3 regions of the Yersinia alsatica genome follow, and region 2 is predicted to be linked to each of the others. Evidence: predicted binding sites of a transcription regulator. Region 2 holds the regulator's gene; each other region holds the start of a gene.

Region 1 (4,293 bases), 2.0 Mb from region 2:
GGATAAGTGGTCGCTCATTATTTATCTCGCGCATTATTCGATGACGATTTTATCAGCCGCACACCTTAATCAGGTTCGGCCGATGCGACAAGCAGAAATTCCCAATTTTTCATACCCATCATTCTGCGGCCCACCAAGTGAGCCGCTGACTATCAAGATATTGCAATAAATTGCTGGCGCAGTTGGTGGACTTGATCACGCAATTCTGCTGCTTGTTCGAACTCAAGGTTCTGTGCGTGGGTATACATCTTCGCTTCAAGCTCGCGGATTTTCTGATCAAGCGCTTTAGGTGGCAGTGATTGGTAGTTATTGGTGTCGGCCACTTTGCCGCCGCGCCCTTTCCCTTTACCCCGAGTAGAAGGCTGGCCCAATTGCAGAATATCGCCAATCTTCTTGTTGAGCCCCTGTGGAATGATACCGCGCTCTTCATTGTAAGCTTGCTGCTTCGCCCGACGCCGCTCGGTTTCGCCAATCGCTTTTTCCATCGAGGCGGTGATTCTGTCGCCGTAGAGAATGGCTTTACCATTGAGGTTACGTGCCGCGCGGCCAATGGTCTGAATGAGAGAACGCTCAGAGCGCAGGAAACCTTCTTTATCGGCATCCAAAATGGCGACCAGTGAAACCTCTGGCATATCCAGCCCTTCTCGCAGCAAGTTGATGCCCACCAGCACATCAAATTCACCCAAGCGCAGGTCACGAATAATCTCTACCCGCTCAACAGTATCAATATCGGAATGCAGATAACGGACACGAGCACCATGCTCCCCCAGATACTCCGTCAAATCTTCGGCCATACGTTTGGTCAGCGTGGTGACCAATACTCGCTCGTTGATCGCGGCGCGAATACGAATTTCAGATAGCAAGTCATCCACCTGTGTTGCAACAGGACGCACTTCAATCAGTGGATCAAGTAAGCCTGTCGGGCGCACCACTTGATCAACAACCTCGCCACCGGATTTCTCTAACTCGTACTTACCCGGAGTCGCTGAGACATAGATAGTCTGAGGTGCCAATGCTTCAAATTCTTCAAAGCGCATTGGGCGGTTGTCCAGCGCTGATGGCAGCCGGAAGCCATATTCCACCAAGGTTTCTTTACGCGAGCGGTCGCCTTTGTACATCCCGCCGATTTGCGGAATAGTCACGTGGGACTCATCAACAATCAGCAAACCGTCGGCGGGTAGATAGTCGAATAATGTTGGTGGCGCTTCACCCGGCCCACGGCCAGACAGATAGCGCGAATAGTTTTCAATACCGGAGCAATAGCCCAGCTCATTCATCATTTCAAGGTCAAACTGGGTGCGCTGGGTAAGACGCTGTTCTTCCAACAATTTATTATTGGCAAGCAGCACTTTGCGCCGCTCCGCCAGCTCAACTTTGATCTCTTCCATTGCCTGCAAGATACGCTCTCGCGGGGTAACGTAGTGAGTTTTAGGATAGACAGTAAAACGTGGAACTTCGTGCTGTAATTGGCCCGTTAACGGATCAAATATTGAGAGCCGTTCGACCTCTTCATCAAACAATTCAACCCGCAGCGCCCACTCATCGGACTCTGCGGGGAAGATATCGATAACTTCACCGCGCACACGGAAAGTACCGCGCTGAAATACCTGATCATTACGGCTGTATTGCAGCTCTGATAAGCGGCGTAAAATTGAGCGTTGGTCAATAATCATCCCCTTGGTCAGGTGCAGCATCATTTTCAGGTATAAATCAGGGTCACCCAAGCCATAGATAGCCGAGACCGAGGCCACTACCACCACATCCCGCCGCTCCAGTAATGCTTTGGTCGCAGATAGCCGCATTTGCTCGATATGCTCGTTTACAGAGGCGTCCTTCTCGATGAAGGTATCAGAACTTGGGACATAGGCTTCGGGCTGATAGTAATCATAGTAGGAGACAAAATATTCCACCGCATTCTCGGGAAAGAACTCTTTCATCTCGCCATAAAGCTGGGCCGCCAATGTTTTATTCGGCGCTAATACCATCGTTGGGCGGTTCAAATCGGCAATCACATTCGCCACCGTAAAGGTTTTGCCCGACCCCGTAACCCCCAACAGTGTCTGGTGGGCCAAACCATTTTCTAGCCCTTCTTCCAGTTTACGGATGGCCTCAGGCTGATCGCCTGCTGGTTTAAACTCAGAATGTAGTTTGAATGGTTTACTCATGAATTTGCTACCCGCCGGAGAAATGCACACTGTCAGGAGGCTAATTATGAAAGCCCCATAGATTTTTGCCACTGCTATGATACTGGATATAAAACCAGCTTCAAACACCAAAATGTCTTAATTTGCTCAACAGCAACATTGCATGCATCGTTACAGTGACATGACGTTCACATTTGCACTCTAAAAGCGTTTTTATCCCCAAGCATTAACATAAACACATTATTGATGGTTAATTGATTAAAGATCATCCATCCATCAAGGCTATAATTTTTGAGTGCTTGATTTTAATTAACTCATTGATAGTAAATAAAATTTTCAAAAAGTCGAGAATCCGGACAACTGGAGCCGAAGCCGCGTCCGCTCTCGCTTGCCATCAGTTTTCTATCGCTAATGCACAAGGTTATCCACAGGAATGGTGGATAACTCCTGCAACCCCATAGAGGCCGCGTGTTGGCGAAAAGCAAAGCTTAGCGATGAAATAGAAACAAACTGGCTTTTTTAGTGTTTTTTTTACATTTTTATTTCACCGCATATTTCAATAAGTGCTAAGCATACTATTTGCTAATTCTATAATGTTAGTCTCCAAGTTCTCACACTCAACCACTTTTGACGGCGCTATTTCTGCTGCACCATTATTTTCGTTATGGCACTGCTTAAGTGCAACGAAGTACCGCTCACCGCTGTTTCCTGCCATCACCCTTGCCATTTTATGACTCACTATTGCATTGAAACCATTTACAGTCCGTTAACATGCGAATTTTGACCGGCACCAAGGCAACTTGGCCCAAGAGTTGCTTTATATCTCTGGGAAACAGAGTAATGAAAGGGGAAATGCGCTAAAGCAGTGCAGAACGTCAATTGGCTGATAATCACCCGTAAGCGGGATGATAAAGGGTAAAAATAGCCCGTTGAAGCCATTTTGTGCCGCTATTAGCCAACTTTACCTCAATTTACACTAACAACCGCCCGCTAGAGACGTGGTGTTTTATGCTGTGCTGCCGCTATCAAGTATGCAGATTTGCTGGTTAATCCTTCACTAGCCGTTACAGAACACCGGGATACCTGTGAACTACTGAGATCGACTGAGGAGAAGCACTGATGCTGAGTTTAACCGCTGTAAATCAATACTATGGTCAGAATCATATCTTATGGGATATCAATCTGGAGCTTCCCCGTGGCCAATGTACTTGCCTGATTGGCCGCAACGGCGTAGGCAAAACCACGTTAATTAATTGCATCATGGGGCATCTACCAATTAAGAGTGGCACCATGACCTGGCAGCCTAACCATGAGCCGCCACAGAACTTGCTTCAACAGCCCGTGGAGGGGCGCAATGCGCTGGGAATTGGCTATGTGCCACAAGGTCAGCAAATTTTCTCTCAATTGAGTGTTGAGGAAAATATGTTGATCGCCGTGTTAGCCGGTCGGCATAAGTCGCGTCATATTCCGGGTTGGGTGTTTGACTTATTCCCCCTGTTATATGACAAACGCAGCCAGCGTGGCGGAGAACTCACCCGCAATCAGCAGCAGCAGTTGGCTATCGCCAGAGCACTGGTTGCCGAGCCGGAGTTGCTGATCCTTGATGAACCGGGAAGCGGCACATTGCCGCCGCTAAGTGAAGATATCGGCAATATCTTGCACCAACTCAGCCGAAGCTTGGGTATGACAATATTGCTGGTTGAGCACCGTTTACCTTTTATTCAACACGTTGCCGACAGATTCTGTTTAATGGCCGGAGGGAGGAATGTGGCGCAAGGGACATTAGATCAATTGGATGAGAATATGATTATTGAGCATTTGGCCAGTTGATATGGCTCAACGCGCTCTTTGCACTGGAGGGTCAGTTCCGGCATTAACTGGGCTAATCATCTCAATTAGCCCTTAATTCATATTGTCTTTAATGCGCCGGACTTTTCTTTGTGTTCACCAATAAACTCAAATCCAAATAATTCCCGAGGTCACGGCGCTCTGTTGCAGGAGATGTCGCAAGGTCAGCCAGATGAGGGATTACCCCCAGTAATGGCGCGTTTATCATCTGTATCAATGTTGCCATATATTCAGGTTGCCGCGCTCCTGCCGGGATAACCTCATTTGCCACCCACCCGGCCAAATTCAACCCGGCCTGCTG
Region 2 (4,293 bases):
GCCGCCGTTAATGGCAATAGTTAGCGCCGAGAAATCACGTTTGAGCTGATAAACCCGCTCATAATCCAGTGGCGGAACTTCGCGGTTTTCTTTCGGGCTCAGCCCTGAAAGCCAGGCTTTACGGGCATGAATCGTGAAAATATCACATTCACCACGTTCCGCGACGGTTTGCACGAATTCGCACAAAAATTCATAACTATCCAGTTGGTCAATCCCAATACGGGTTTTCACCGTGACTGGAATAGAAACCACGTCACGCATGGCTTTAATACAATCAGCAACTAGATTGGCTTCAGCCATTAAGCAGGCACCAAAACGGCCATTTTGCACCCGATCAGAGGGGCAACCGACATTCAGATTTACTTCATTGTATCCACGCTGTTCCGCCAGCTTGGCACAATGGGCTAAGGCTTGCGGGTCACTGCCTCCCAGTTGCAAGGCTACCGGATGGTCTTGTTCGCTATAAGCCAGATAGTCGGCTTTACCATGGATAATCGCCCCTGTGGTGACCATCTCGGTATACAGCAACGTCTGTTTGGTTAACAAGCGATGAAAGTAACGACAATGACGATCTGTCCAATCGAGCATCGGCGCGACGGAGAAACGCTGTAGGGGATAGTGTGGCTTATCTGCCTGAGTGCTGGAAAAAGTCTGAGCTTGGTGCATTTACTGTGATTTCATCGGTTATTATTGCATCAATTACCCATTGATATTGCGCATTAAACACACGAGATCAAGGGATGGAATGCGTGATTATACCATAGAACCTTGCTATGACTGCCTGAGTGATAGTTGTGCCGTAAAAAGGGAGATATTCCGGTAAATTACCAAAATTGTGACACTCCACTGCCCGGCACTTTTTCACCTATCGGTGATTAACCGTAAATATGATAAAATCTGTTCCATTCAAACGCTGCGGGATGAAACCATGAACTCAATCAATCAGGAAAAGCTGCTTGCTCAGGCTGAAAGCCTTTGCCAACAACGTAACGTCCGGCTGACACCGCAACGTCTTGAAGTATTACGCTTAATGGCACAACAACCCGGTGCAATCAGTGCTTATGATCTGTTGGATTTGCTACGCGTATCGGAACCACAAGCTAAGCCACCAACCGTTTACCGCGCATTAGATTTTTTGTTGGAGCAAGGGTTTATTCACCGCGTGGAATCAGCGAACAGTTATGTGCTGTGCCATCACTTTGAAGAGCCCACTCATACCTCTGCGCTATTTATCTGTGATCGCTGCAAAATTGTGACTGAGCGTACGACTGTCGGCATTGAAGAAGCGCTGGCGCAATTAGCGCAGCAATCAGGTTTTACCCTGCGCCATAGCGTGGTAGAGGCTCATGGCCTATGTGCTGAATGCGGGGAAGTTGAAGCCTGTGAAAGCCACGATCATTGTGATCATGACCACTCTATTGTGGCTAGAAAGAAATAGTCTCTGGCGATAAAAATCAGGCTGTCGTCCGAATGGCGGCAGCGTAATATTAAATTTATAATAATAAAATTTAATACCAACAATTTGAGTTAATAATAATATCCATAGGGTGAGATAGAAATAGAATTAGACACTTCCTTGTGTCTATCGATATGAGAATAGGAATAAATAGAATAAGGTTCGTTATTAATATCACGACTTAATAATATATATTCTATAAAGTGAGAGACCCAATTAACTTATATCGATATCAGTTTAATTCCATTTAACGCTGTTACCAGCGATATTTGCTGTGGTCTTCCCAGGCTTTAACTTCTTTCTCGGCTTGCTCTTTCTGATAGCCGTATTTCTCCTGGATTTTCCCTACCAGCTGGTCACGCTTGCCTTCTATGACCTTAAGGTCATCATCGGTGAGCTTGCCCCATTTCTCTTTCACTTTTCCTTTAAACTGCTTCCAGTTACCATCGGCTTGATCTTTATTCATAATATCTCCGTTACCTTGGAATTAGTCAGTCTATTTAATTAATCACGGTAAACATTCTCTCTTTATAACAGCAACCTTGGTTTAAATTAATCACTCACAGTCATAATTTAAATTAACTCAGGTTGTTTGCTTACCGTGTGAATAACTATAGCAGCTGAGACTAATAATTAAAGCCAAGCAAATATTAATCACTATAAATTGAGCAGAGGATCAAAAATGAAAGCGGGTAATATTCAGTTAAAACAGTAAGTAATAGCTTATTATCGGATTGTTCTCAATCTCAATATAAGCATGAATATATTGGCGAGAAATTAAATAAATTGTATACCCTCCTTGCTCGAAGGGTATACATCAATAGCGAGGATCAGATCCAGTCGCCATTACGGATGACACCAACGGCCAGCCCTTCGATAGTGAAGCTTTGCTCTCGCAAATCGACAATAATTGGCTGGAACTCGGTATTTTCAGGTAGAAGCTGCACGATATTACCTTGTTTTTTCAAACGTTTTACCGTTACTTCATCATCAATACGCGCAACAACCACTTGCCCGTTACGTACATCTTGTGTTTTATGTACCGCCAACAGGTCGCCATCCAGAATACCGATATCTCTCATCGACATTCCATTCACCCGCAATAGAAAATCTGCACTTGGCTTAAACATGGATGGGTCAACTTTGTAGTGCCCTTCGATATGCTGCTGTGCTAGCAGTGGTTCACCCGCGGCCACGCGGCCAATCAGCGGCAAACCATCTTCTTCTTCCATCAGTAAACGAATACCACGGGAAGCGCCAGAGACAATCTCAATAACACCCTTGCGGGCCAGTGCTTTTAAATGCTCTTCAGCGGCGTTAGGAGAGCGGAATCCCAGACGCTGCGCAATTTCGGCACGGGTCGGCGGCATACCTGTTTGCGCTAAGTGATCGCGCACCAGGTCATAAACCTCTTGCTGTCTGGTAGTAAGTGCTTTCATTTCGCCCCCTGTTTGTTTATACAGTCTTGCTGTGAGTATATACAGGTAAGCCGGTATTGGGAACCAAAGAGTGAATAAAAACAGGGATTAATCACAGCTTATTTTTATCGTATTACTCGCTATGCTTAAGGTCATCGGTGTGATGGGGGACATAACTAACCAGCATGCTGCCAAAGTACGGTTACCCATATAAATAGCGCTAACAGAATGGCGAGAAACACTGCGGCGGAGCCCATATCTTTGGCCCGGCCTGAAAGTTCATGAAACTCACTGCCAATACGATCGACCACGGCTTCAATGGCACTGTTGATCACCTCAACAATGATCACTAACACCACACTGCCAACCAATAAAATACGCGCTAAAGCATCTACATCCAACCAGAAGGCCAGTATGATAGCCAGTATGGCAGCCACGGCTTCTTGGCGAAAAGCCGCCTCATTTTTCCAGGCAGCACTTAAGCCTTTCACAGAATAACCGGTCGCTTTAAAGATTCGAGTTAGCCCTGTTGATTGATTCGCCATGATTTATTGCCTTTATCTTAAGTTAATGATGATTTTTGCCGCTTTCTGTTGTCTTATCACCACAGATCTCAAAACCAGTTTCTGGTATCCTTGCGACGAATTGCTAACAAGAGGCTTCATGTAGTTATGTCAGGTTGGCGTAAAATATATTATAAGTTACTGAATTTACCACTTAAATTGTTGGTAAAAAGCAAGGTTATTCCGGCAGATCCTGTGACTGAGTTAGGGTTAGACCCTTCTCGTCCTATTCTGTACGTTTTGCCTTACAATTCTAAGGCCGATTTGCTGACTTTGCGAGCACAGTGTCAGGCACAAGATCTACCCGACCCATTGATTCCATTGGAAATTGATGGTGTACAGCTGCCTAGCCATGTGTTTATCGATAATGGCCCGAGGGTCTTTCGTTATTACGCACCTAAGCAGGAATCGGTAAAAATATTCCACGATTATCTGGATCTGCACCGTAATAATCCAGCGCTGGATATCCAAATGCTGCCGGTTTCGGTGATGTTTGGTCGTTCTCCTGGGCGCGAAGGCCATGGTACACCACATCTGCGTGTACTGAATGGTGTGCAGAAATTCTTTGCCGTATTGTGGCTGGGCCGCGATAGTTTTGTGCGTTTCTCGACCACAGTATCATTGCGCCGAATGGCCAGTGAGCATGGTACCGATAAAACTATCGCCCATAAGTTGGCACGCGTCGCGCGGATGCACTTCTCTCGCCAGCGTCTGGCCGCAGTAGGCCCAAGCTTGCCGGATCGTCAAGACCTATTCAAAAAGCTGCTGGCTTCCAAGGCGATTGAAAAAGCCGTGGCAGATGAAGCACGTACCAAGAAAATCTCCCACGAGAAAGCACAGCAAAATGCCATTACGC
Region 3 (4,293 bases), 1.2 Mb from region 2:
TTTTTAATGAATATTTAAAAAATTATTTGTTTACACTAACAATCAGAATTATAAAAAGAAAAACCCCGCATTAGCGAGGTCTTAAAATATTATTCTTGCGTAACATACCAACCAGTAATATCAGACTAATACACTTTTTGCGGACCGCGTTAATGTTTTTTCATAAATATGTAAGTTTTCAATTAATGGGTCCATTTCTAATTTTACATTCAACATAGCCAGACAACCATCAATAAAGCCTTCAGCCATTTGCATATTAATCCTTACCAGCTTTTCATCTCTTTTTTGCTGACGTGCAATAGCTCGCTTTGATTGGTTAAGAACATAATGACGAATAATCAATTCATATTCATCTGGTCGGTATTGTTTTAATCGCGCCACACAACCATCTACGACTAAGCCATCATCATCACAGCAGGAGGCTTTACTTTTAGAGGTATCGGGCAAAAGCCCTTTGAAGCCAGCGGCAATAGATGAATAATCCAGCCCCGAGCTATATCTCGCCCAAACCCCCCAGCGCGCTAATACTAATTGAATATCTCTCATGCCCGGCATCTTCTGACTATGGTTTCCGGCTTTCGGGCCGTTGATTGAACTCATATATAGCTACTCCACAAAAGGCGGGGTCACAGGATGACACCTCAACCTATCGATTGTTCAGCAACGGAAACCCCAATACGCCTGGCTGCCGTCTTCTTGTGATAACCAGAGCAACTCACGGCACGAAGGCTGATGACACGACTAACAGTGCGTGTTGCAGGTGCGATTCCATGCGTTTCTCTTATATATTTTGATTGATTATTACCGCAAGTGATTTTATAGTCAATACCGCAGGTGATTGGATATTATTGCTAACGGTAATAAAATTGACTGATGAAAAAGAAGCCATTGACGCCAGAACAGTTAGACGACGCTAAACGGCTGAAAGAGCTGTTTAATGCCAAGAAGAAAGCACTGGGTATATCCCAGGAATCGGTTGCGCACGAATTGGGCGTGGGCCAAAGTGCGGTTAACCAATTTCTGAACGGTATAAATCCGCTCAATGTGACCAATGCCGCTGCTTTTGCCAAAGTGTTGAATGAACCTATCAGCAGCTTTAGCCCTTCATTGGCAAAAGAGTTGGCGAAGATGGCTGAAAGTTTGTCTATATCTACCCGCAGCGGACTAAATGATAAACCGGCGGGATCGGTTGCCAACAGTTATCCGCTGATCAGTTGGATCAGTGCGGGCAACTGGTATGAAGCAATAGAGCCCTATACCCTGCGCGATATTGAAATTTGGCCGGAGTCGACCAAGAATGCACATGACAATGCATTTTGGTTGAGTGTAAAAGGCGATTCTATGACCTCGCCGTCAGGTATCAGTTTTCCCGAAGGGATGATTATTCTCGTCGATCCGGAAAAAGAACCGATGCCAGGTAATTTTGTTGTCGCCAAACTCACTGATGATAACGAAGCCACATTTAAGAAATTGATCGTCGACGCCGGAGTTAAGTATTTGAAACCATTGAATCCTGCCTACCGATTAATTGAACTCAATGGTAACTGCAAGATACTCGGTGTCGTGGTCGATGCCCGCTGGTTAGAGATAGATTAACCAGATACATCTATTCTGATCATTTTACTGCTTCGGCAAAAAAATCTAAATTGCCTGCATAAACAAGCAGATAAAATCTCAAACAAAAAATAACCGCCAGTGATTACTCAATAAATCACCTGCGGTTATTTTTAATATAACCAAATCGCCTAAAAAACAGTCAGTTAACCTAATTCCTTGCCCACAAAGCTAAAATCCTATTGTCTCACACCCAATATAACTGTATATTAATACAGTATTTTAATTTGAGAAAACTTAGGAAGAAGCGATGCGAGTTGAATTAATTTATGACAAACGGAATGTCGCCGGCCTGACCAATGCGAATGAAATGATTAAGGCGGAGCTGACCAAGCGCGTACACCAGGTATTTCCTGATGCAGAAGTTAAGGTCAAGCCGATGCAAGCTAACGGCATAAATACCGATGCCAGCAAACAAGAGAAATCGGTACTCAATCGTTTAGTTGAAGAGATGTTTGACGAGGCCGACCAGTGGTTAGTCAGTGAATCATGATTATCTTATAAGCTCGAATATTTAGCATCAATCTAGATACATCCCCGGATTTCAGCCGATTGGTGCTTATTTTACCCTTTAAATTTTTCTATTTTTTTCAACTTTATCGCTATTCAATCCAATAAAATCAAGATCAAAAAACAACCAAGTTTATGTTTTCATTGGAAATCGATATCAACAAAATGGACCACTGTCGTCACTATTACATAAAAAAGAATTAACAATGGTGCATATATTACACTTTGTTACTGTGACTCAGCTCAAGTTTCCCTACGCCAAGCCGTTACTTGAATCATGCATTCCCCTTTACTTAGGACGCTCTATGCTTGATTCCATTCGTTCACGTATCTTGGCTGCCTGTATCATTATCGTGGCGGGTTCCCTTGCCATTAATACTTACTTTAACTATTCCGTTGCTAACAAATATAACAGCAGTGCCATTGATAATACTCTGACGGCAGTGACTGCCAGTCATGGTGTTGGCATTGCAGACTGGGTCGCCTCTAAAACACAAATGATTGTGTCACTCAAAGACACGGCTCTGGCGGCTGATCCAACCGCCGCACTGCGTCAGGTTGCGGCGGCCGGTAATTTTATTAATGTGTATATTGGTTACGCGAATAAGACTGCCATCTTCTCTAATCCTGAGGGTATTCCTGCAGGTTACGACCCCACTGGACGCCCATGGTATTTGCAAGCTGTGAAAGCAGGAAAGCCTGTCGTCACGCCGCCTTATGTCGATGCCGGAACAAATCAGTTAGTGGTCACCTTTGCCTTACCCATCATCCAAGATGGCAGTGTTAAAGGGGTATTGGCTGCCGATGTCACCATGGACAGTGTGATTGCAAACGTAAAATCTATACACCCAGCGGAAGGTAGCTTCGGGATGTTGATTGATGCTGATGGCACCATCATCGCCCACCAAGACGCGCAATTAACCCTCAAACCACTGAGTGAAATTGCCCCCACACTGGATCTTAAGGCACTCTTGTCCGCCACTCAGCCTATGACTGCCGACATCGGTGGCAGCAGTAAGTTATTGCTGGCGCAGGCCGTGCCGGGTACACAATGGTTTACTGTTGTGGCACTGGACAAAGCTCAGTCTACTGCCGGGATGCGCTCATTATTAACCACTTCGCTGGTGACGCTGATTGTGATTATCCTCATTGCCGCAGTGATTATTGGCCTTATTACCCAGCGCGCTCTGACACCACTGACCCACGTGCATAAAGCCATGGATGCAATCAGTTCGGGTACCGAGGATTTAACACAGCGTTTGCCGGTAGAAGGCCGTGATGAAGTGGCAAAAATAGCGCGTTCATTCAATAACTTTGCTGACAAACTCAGTGCTGTCATGGCTCAAATTCGCGATACCAGTGAGTCGGTAAGAATTGCCGCCAATGAAATTGCCGCTGGAAATCAGGACTTGTCGGGCCGAACTGAATCAGCGGCCGCCAGCTTGCAACAAACCTCTGCGGCATTAGAACAAATTTCAGCAACTGTGGCTCAGTCGGCCAGTGCAGCAAGGCAAGCTAACACTGCGGTGCTCTCCGCAGCCAATGATGCCTCGCGTGGTGGCGATGTTATCGCCAAAGTTATCACCACCATGGAATCAATTGAGGCAGCATCTGGCAAAATCGGCGATATCACCAGCGTGATTGATGGTATTGCCTTCCAGACGAATATTTTGGCACTGAATGCGGCGGTAGAAGCTGCCCGAGCAGGTGAACAAGGTCGCGGTTTTGCCGTGGTTGCCGGTGAAGTGCGCACATTGGCACAACGCAGTGCACAAGCCGCGAAAGAGATAAAAACATTAATTGAATCAACCGTCAGCAGTGTAGCCTCCGGTTCGGGTCAGGTACGTCAAGCCAGTAATACCATGACCGAGATTGTCAGCAGCGTCTCTGATGTCACCACCATCATGTCAGAAATCACCAACGCCGCAGATGAACAGATGCGCGGCATTCATGAAATCAATAGTGCAGTGGCTCAATTGGATACCATGGTGCAACAAAATGCGGCACTGGTGCAGGAATCAACTGCCGCCTCTGCGGCATTACAAGCTCAGGCGGCTGATTTGACCGGTGCCGTGAATCAATTCAGAATCTAGTGCATCAAATTCAATAAAAACTGAGGGTTAGCTTCAGCGGGTGGTCATTAAACCCGCTGGAACGCCCTACTCCAGC

What was found. The regulator LexA, encoded in region 2, represses DNA repair genes until DNA is damaged. The targets are predictions, from matches to a motif close to TNCTGTATGTACATACAGNA.
Positions count from the first base shown of each region.
Region 1: the regulator LexA is predicted to act here: its motif matches at 2,246-2,265, upstream of uvrB (excinuclease ABC subunit UvrB).
Region 3: the regulator LexA is predicted to act here: its motif matches at 1,815-1,834, upstream of N0H69_RS10530 (DinI-like family protein).

Region 1 is NZ_CP104006.1:4,030,460-4,034,752, forward strand. It holds gene N0H69_RS18025 (VF530 family protein) at 1-18, opposite strand, end outside; gene uvrB (excinuclease ABC subunit UvrB) at 153-2,165, opposite strand; gene N0H69_RS18035 (branched-chain amino acid ABC transporter ATP-binding protein) at 3,264-3,974, shown strand; gene bioD (dethiobiotin synthase) at 4,063-4,293, opposite strand, start outside.
Region 2 is NZ_CP104006.1:1,136,783-1,141,075, reverse strand. It holds gene dusA (tRNA dihydrouridine(20/20a) synthase DusA) at 1-666, opposite strand, end outside; gene zur (zinc uptake transcriptional repressor Zur) at 929-1,438, shown strand; gene N0H69_RS04920 (CsbD family protein) at 1,713-1,922, opposite strand; gene lexA (transcriptional repressor LexA) at 2,287-2,895, opposite strand; gene N0H69_RS04910 (diacylglycerol kinase) at 3,051-3,419, opposite strand; gene plsB (glycerol-3-phosphate 1-O-acyltransferase PlsB) at 3,546-4,293, shown strand, end outside.
Region 3 is NZ_CP104006.1:2,384,833-2,389,125, reverse strand. It holds gene N0H69_RS10540 (antiterminator Q family protein) at 121-546, opposite strand; gene N0H69_RS10535 (LexA family protein) at 874-1,596, shown strand; gene N0H69_RS10530 (DinI-like family protein) at 1,865-2,107, shown strand; gene N0H69_RS10525 (methyl-accepting chemotaxis protein) at 2,430-4,217, shown strand; gene N0H69_RS10520 (MBL fold hydrolase) at 4,284-4,293, opposite strand, start outside.